2 regions of the Mesorhizobium sp. M0016 genome follow, and region 1 is predicted to be linked to the other one. Evidence: riboswitches for the same ligand, from Rfam matches in the RefSeq annotation. Region 1 holds a riboswitch; the other holds the start of a gene.
What was found. A riboswitch is a leader RNA that binds a small molecule or an ion and turns the genes downstream of it on or off. The one in region 1 is predicted to bind thiamine pyrophosphate.
Positions count from the first base shown of each region.

Region 1 (3,202 bases):
GAGCCGCGTCAGCGCCAGCATGACGGCGAAAGTCAGCGCGATCTGTAGCACCGTCAGCGTCACCGCTCGCGCCGGATCGAAGTCGAAACGCAGCGCCTGATAGATGGCGACTTCCAGCGTCGTCGCCGCCGGCCCGCCGCCGAGGATCAGGACGATGGTGAAGGAGGTGATGCAAAGCATGAAGACAAGCCCGGCGACGCCCGGCAGCGCGGCGCGCAGCACCGGCCACTCGATCAGCCGGAAGGCTGGCCTCGCCCCCATGCCGAGCTGGCTCGCCAGCCGCCATTGATCGGCCGGCACCGTTCCCAGCGCTTCGAGGAACAGCCGGGTGGCCAGCGGCAGGTTGAAGAAGACGTGGGCGACGAGGATGCCCGACAGCCCATAGATGTCGGGCCAGCTCTGGCCACCGATCGCGGCGAAATAACCGGCGCGGCCATAGAGCGCCAGTATTCCCAGCGCTCCGACAATTGCCGGCAAGGCAAGGGGCACAGTGAATAGCTGCAGGATGAAGCCGCGTCCGAAGAAGCGCGGATGCCGCGACAGCGCCCGGGCGACGAAGAGCGCCGGTACGGCGGAAAGCAGAGTCGAGAGCGCAGCCTGCCAGAGCGTGAAGCGGACAACGCGCAGGAGATAGAGGTCAAAGGCGGACGCGGCGCCGGAAAGGTCGTGCGCGCCTTCGCGGATAAGGCCGGCGAAGGCGCCACCGATCAGCAGCGCGATTGCCACAAGCGCGACAATGCCGGCCGTGATGCGGGGGTCAGAGCGTTGCACTCTTTACCGGGCGTCGCGTTCCTTCGCGCCCCCCTCTGTCCTGCCGGACATCTCCCCCACGAGGGGGGAGATTGGCGGTTTTAGCGCTCCGCTCATTCCTGCAGCTTCGGAGATTGGCGAAAGTCAACGTAAAGGCCAATCTCCCCCCTCGTGGGGGAGATGTCCGGCAGGACGGAGGGGGGCGCCGTAGAGCACTCATCTTTTGACTATACAGCCAAATCTACTTGCTCATCACCGCCAGCCATTCATCCACCCAGGCCTTGCGATTTGCCGCGACCTCTTCCGGGCTGAACAGCAAGGTCTTCGCCGGCTTGACCAGCCTATCAAAAGCCGGATTGAGCGGCTTGTCGGTTTTCCCGGCCGGGAACATCCAGTTGGTCTCCGGAATGACATCCTGGAATTTCGGCCCGGTCATGAAGGCCAGGAACTTCGCCGCCAGCGGATTCTTCGCGCCCGTGGTGGTGATGCCGGCGACCTCGATCTGCAGATACTCGCCTTCCTCGAACGAGGCCGCCTGGTAGCGCCCGGTGTTCTCCGCCACCATGTGGTAGGCCGGCGACGTCGTATAGGAAAGCACCATCGGCGCCTCGCCCTTGGTGAACAGGCCGTAGGCCTCGCTCCAGCCCGGCGTCACCGTCAGCACTTTGCCCTTGAGTTTCGCCCAGGCTTCCGGCGCCTTGTCGCCATAGACCGACTTAACCCACAGCAGCAGGCCAAGGCCCGGCGTCGACGTCCTCGGATCCTGGATGACGATCTTGTCGGCGGCATCGCCCTCGACCAATTCCTTCAGGCTCTTCGGTGGGTTCTTCAGCTTCTCGGTGTCGTAGACGACGGCGAAATAGCCATAATCGTAGGGCACGAAAGTGTCGTCGCTCCAGCCGCCCGGCACGTTGTTTTCAGCCACCGCGCCATGTGGGACAAACAGGCCGGAAGCCTTGGCTTCCGCGGTGAGGTTGGTGTCGAGGCCAAGCACGATATCGGCTTTGGTCGACGCACCTTCGAGCTTGACGCGATTGAGCAGCGCGACGCCGTCGGCCACCGAGACGAAGTCGACGCTGCAGCCACACTCGGCCTCGAATTCCTTCTTCACCTGGGGGCCTGGACCCCAGTCGGCAGTGAAACTCTCATAGGTATAGATCGTGAGTTTTTCCTGCGCGCACGCAGGGCTTGCCAGTAGCGAAACAGCAAGCCCAAGCGCTGGGACAAGACGGGACAAAAAAATGCGCATCGGCGCCTCCTTCATTCGTGTTGAAAGGAATTGAGGCGTCGGGCTGTCCGAAGCGTCTAATCCCTCCGCCGGTACAAACCGGATCAGGTTCAGCGGGTTGGCGAGACTGCCTCTCAGCCGGTCCGCGAAGATCGCGTCCGGCACCCCGTTAGAGCGTTTCGACACATAGGCCCGGCCAAGGTGCCACGCAAGTGGAAGTTTGCCCGAGCGTGATCCCGGAAAGTGGAATCCGTTTCCGGAAAAAGATCATGCTCCAACAAAGAGTGACGGTGCCGCTCGGCCTTCCGTTTCGTCGGCGGGGCTGGTAAGGGCCAGCGGATATGAGCACATTCACCATCCTGCTTGGCGGCGATCTCGTCCGCACGCCGCGGCTCGACCGCCAGGTCGCGGGCACGCGCGTCATCGCCGCCGACGCCGGCATCGATCATGCCCGCCTGCTCGGCGTGATGCCGGAGCTGTGGGTCGGCGATTTCGATTCCGTGCCGGCGGACCTGCCTGCCGATCTCGCCGCCGTGCCGCGGGAGGTGTTTCCTCCCGAAAAGGACAAGACCGATGGCGAACTGGCGATCGCGGCGGCATTGGAACGCGGCGCCACCAGCCTGGTGCTGGCCGGCGCTTTCGGCGGCAAGCGCGCCGACCACGCCTTCCTCCATCTGGCGCTCAGCCTGCGGCTGGCCGAGGCCGGCACAAAATTGCTGTTGACCAGCGGAGCGCAGGAAGGCGCCCCTCTGCTGCCTGGCAAGGCCGGCTTCGACTATGCCGACGGAACGCTGTTTTCGGTGCTCGGCTTTTCCGATCTTTCGGGCCTCACCGTGTCCGGCGCGAAGTGGCCGCTCGACCATGTCGAGGTCGTGTTCGGCTCGTCGCTGACCATCTCGAACGAGGTCAAGTCCAACACGACCGGGGGCGGCCTCGAAATCGCGCTCGGCCATGGCCGCGCGCTGCTGCTCGCCCACCCCTACCCCTTGCCTGAAAGCTGACATGGCCCCGCCCCTTCTCAACCTCGACGGCATAAGACTGACCTTTGGCGGCACGCCGCTGCTCGATGGCGCCGAACTGACGGCGTCCGCCGGTGACAAGATCGCGCTCGTCGGCCGCAACGGCTCCGGCAAGTCGACGCTCCTGAAGATTGCTGCTGGTCTGATCGAGCCGCAAGACGGCGAGGTCTTCCGCCAGCCTTCGGCAACGGTGCGCTATCTCCCG
Region 1 is NZ_JAMYVM010000011.1:174,434-177,635, reverse strand. It holds gene thiP (thiamine/thiamine pyrophosphate ABC transporter permease) at 1-771, opposite strand, end outside; gene thiB (thiamine ABC transporter substrate binding subunit) at 992-1,999, opposite strand; TPP riboswitch at 2,043-2,157, opposite strand; gene NKJ88_RS17920 (thiamine diphosphokinase) at 2,320-2,979, shown strand; gene NKJ88_RS17915 (ABC-F family ATP-binding cassette domain-containing protein) at 2,981-3,202, shown strand, end outside.

Region 2 (3,202 bases), on a different contig from region 1:
ACGACAATGCCGAACAGGATCAGCGTGAGCGCGGCGCTGACGGCGACGGCAGCGAGCACCAGATCGGGCCGAAAGTTGTTCTTGGCATTGAGCATGTAGATGCCCAGCCCCTTCGCCGCCCCCGCATATTCGGCGAAGATCGCGCCGACCACGGCGTAGGTGACGGAGATGCGCAGCCCGGCGAAGAAATAGGGCAGCGCCGAAGGCAGGCGCGCCAGCCAGAAGATACGCCAGCGCCCTGCCCCCATGGCGGCGAGCATCTGCGAAATCTCCTTGCTGGTCGCAGCAAAACCTTCGACCAGCGCGACCATCATCGGGAAGAAGGTGACGAGCGCCACAAGCAGGATTTTTGGCATCAGCCCGAAGCCGAACCACAGCACGATGAGCGGCGCGATCGCGACCAGCGGCAAGGTCTGGCTGACGATCAGCAGCGGAAACAGCGCGCGGCGCAGCGGGGCCAAGAAATCGACCAGCGCCGAAAGCACGAAGGCAGCGACCAACGAGCAGGCGAAGCCGGCTGATGTGGCGCGGACGGTGGGCATGGTGTTGTCGGCGAGTGCGGCGCGATGCTCCCAGGCCTGCTGCAGCACGCGCGACGGCGGCGGCAGCATGATGGGGGCAGCGCCGCCATAGCGGGCGTAGAGCTCCCACGCCGCGAGGAGCAGGGCGGAGGCGCAGGCGGCGGGGATGGTCTTGGCGAGGGCTGCGGCTAATCTCCCCCCTCGAGGGGGAGATGTCGCCGAAGGCGACAGAGGGGGTCGTCTCGCATGGAGCGCCCACGCCTTGCCGATGCGAAAAGGACGTCGGCGCTCCACGCGCTGGGACCCCCTCTGGCCTGCCAGCCATCTCCCGCTCGAGGGGGGAGATTCGTGGGCATCGCGGTCTTCGCCAATCGCCAATGGCTCCCCTCCTCTTTGTGCTGAGGGGTCAGGGGCATCTCCTCCACGCAATGGGTCAGATAAACCAGCCACGGCAATATCCTCAAGGAACGACGCTTGAGCCGCGGCTCAGACGGCGCTCGGGCTGTTCGCCGAGATCGTGATGTCGAGGGTGACGTGGCCGGCGCCGGGGCCGAAGCGGCAGAAGGCCTCGTTGAGCGTGGCAAACACGGCACCGGCATCGCCGCGCAGTTTGGTGCAGAAGTTCTTTGAGCGCTCAAAGACGCCGGACTGTTTCAGGAAATCGATGCAGCCGTAGATCTGGTCCATATGATCGCCCGTGCCCATGACGTAGAGCGAGAACTGCGCCGCCACCGGCTGGCCGGTCGACGGCGTGGCCTGGACGGCGCGGATCGCGGCGATCTTGCGCTCGTCCAGCGAAATGGCGGGGCCGCCGGTCTCGTCGGAGCGGCAGATCGGATCGTCGGGCTCGCCCGGACAGCCGCGCGAGACCGCTGCCGAAAGCACGCAGTGCTTGCCGCTTCTGGCCGCCGCGACGAACAGGTCGCGCATGGCGGGAAACAGCACCTCGGGCGGCCCGACCATAAGCGTCGAGATGTCGTCGGTTTCGATCCGCAGCCGGTCGCGCCACGGATCGAGCGCGCCGAGCGCGCCAAGGATGACGCCGACGAAATCGCCGGTCATGGGATAAAGGGAAATCTGTGCGCCTGAAAACATCGCCCGCCTCGCTCCGCTGGTATTATCCAGATCAGCTTTAGGGTCCGAAGGCTTGCCGCCCTCATCTCAGCCCCGACCATACGGAGCACCCCTGTGGATGAGCGGGTTAAAGCATTGTTCGCGACATTGGGGAAGCCGTTTGTTGAAGGCACTGCGGCAACGTGTTTTGGGCCAGACGGGCCGGGCGCCCGGGCGTTCAGAGCGACTCGTCAGTTCGTTGCGTTATAAGGTTTCCACGAATTTCTTATAACTGCGTTGAAATTCAAGCTGATAAACGTAATTATAAGAAAACGGCAGAGACTCCGCGCAGCCCTTACGGTTTCTGGATCTCCTTATCCGCGACCCCATCCGGACTGCGCTCCTGCATCGCTCGGGCTTGCCTGTGCTGGTCCCCTCGCCCCAGCGCTACGCCATCCACAAGCTGATCGTCGCCTCGCGACTCGGGCCGAGCGCTGGGGCCAAGCGGGAGAAGGATCTCCATCAAGCGCGCCTGCTGACCCAAGCGCTCGAAGCCACGCGTCGCCAGGACGACCTTGCCTTCGCCTTCATGGAAGCGTGGGACAAGGGCGAAAACTGGCGCGAGACGATCCGGCGCGGCCTGAACCTGTTCGACGCCGACACGAGGGAAACAGTCAACACCATCCTGGGAAAAGCCCTCCGCGAGATTGGTGCGACTCCTGAAGGATTCACGATGCGTGATTAGCTGAAGCGTCCGCTGCTATATTCATTGCCATCGTCCCAATTGTACGAAATTGGCTTGACGCTGATTCGTACATAAAGTACGATATCTCTTTTTGCAGAGAGGAATGTCCTTGAGCACAGCGAACCATGTTGCCTTCGCCGATCTCTCTCGTCCTTTGCCGTCACCCCCGTCGTTGCCGCCGCCTTTGTTGCCCTTGTCATTCGATCAGTGCCAACGTCTCGCCGGGGCCTGGCGAATGGCCAGCCAGGACATTGCCGACGACATCCGCTTCATCCGCCAATATCTGAAAGTCGTTGCCGAGAAGGACGAGAGGCTGTCGACCGGCACCCTTGTTCACAGCCGCGCCTATGTCGAGGCCTGCGCCGGCTGGCTGCCACAGACTGTAACGCGCTATCTGCGCCACCTGCGCCAGATCACCGAATGCGAACTGGCTATGACAGCTGCCGGGATTCGCTTTGCGCTGTCGAGTTATGCCTGGGAGGCATGAGGGGCGGCTGTCGCCAAACACAAGGAATTGCGCTGCCCGTCGCAGGCGCAATTCGTCAGGTTGAGAGGCTCGGGCGCGCCTGAACGGCGGGCGCCAAGGATGGCCCGGCCAGCGAATTCCGGCCTTGCTTTATTTCGACTGGCCTTATTTCTGGCCTTATTTCGATTTGGCTTTGCCGGACTTTGCGGCGGCAGGCTTCGCGGCCTTTGGCTTGGCGGCTGCCTTGGCGGGCTTGGCGTCAGCTTTCTTCGCCGCCTTTTTGGGCTTGGCGACCGCGCCATCGACTTCAGCCGTGGCCTGCTCCCAGTGTGCCTGATGCGCGCCTTCAGGCCGGCCGGCCTTTTCCCAGATCTCGTGCGCGCGCTGACGAATGCGGTCCTGTTTGTCGTCCGTCAC
Region 2 is NZ_JAMYVM010000003.1:71,032-74,233, forward strand. It holds gene NKJ88_RS05335 (ABC transporter permease) at 1-752, opposite strand, end outside; gene NKJ88_RS05340 (YkoF family thiamine/hydroxymethylpyrimidine-binding protein) at 1,008-1,616, opposite strand; TPP riboswitch at 1,607-1,719, opposite strand; partial or broken gene NKJ88_RS05345 (GSU2403 family nucleotidyltransferase fold protein) at 1,930-2,319, shown strand; gene NKJ88_RS05350 (hypothetical protein) at 2,555-2,806, shown strand; gene NKJ88_RS05355 (DUF2934 domain-containing protein) at 2,963-3,202, opposite strand.
Region 2: linked by a shared signal. The riboswitch ahead of NKJ88_RS05340 (YkoF family thiamine/hydroxymethylpyrimidine-binding protein) and the one ahead of thiB (thiamine ABC transporter substrate binding subunit) in region 1 are both predicted to bind thiamine pyrophosphate.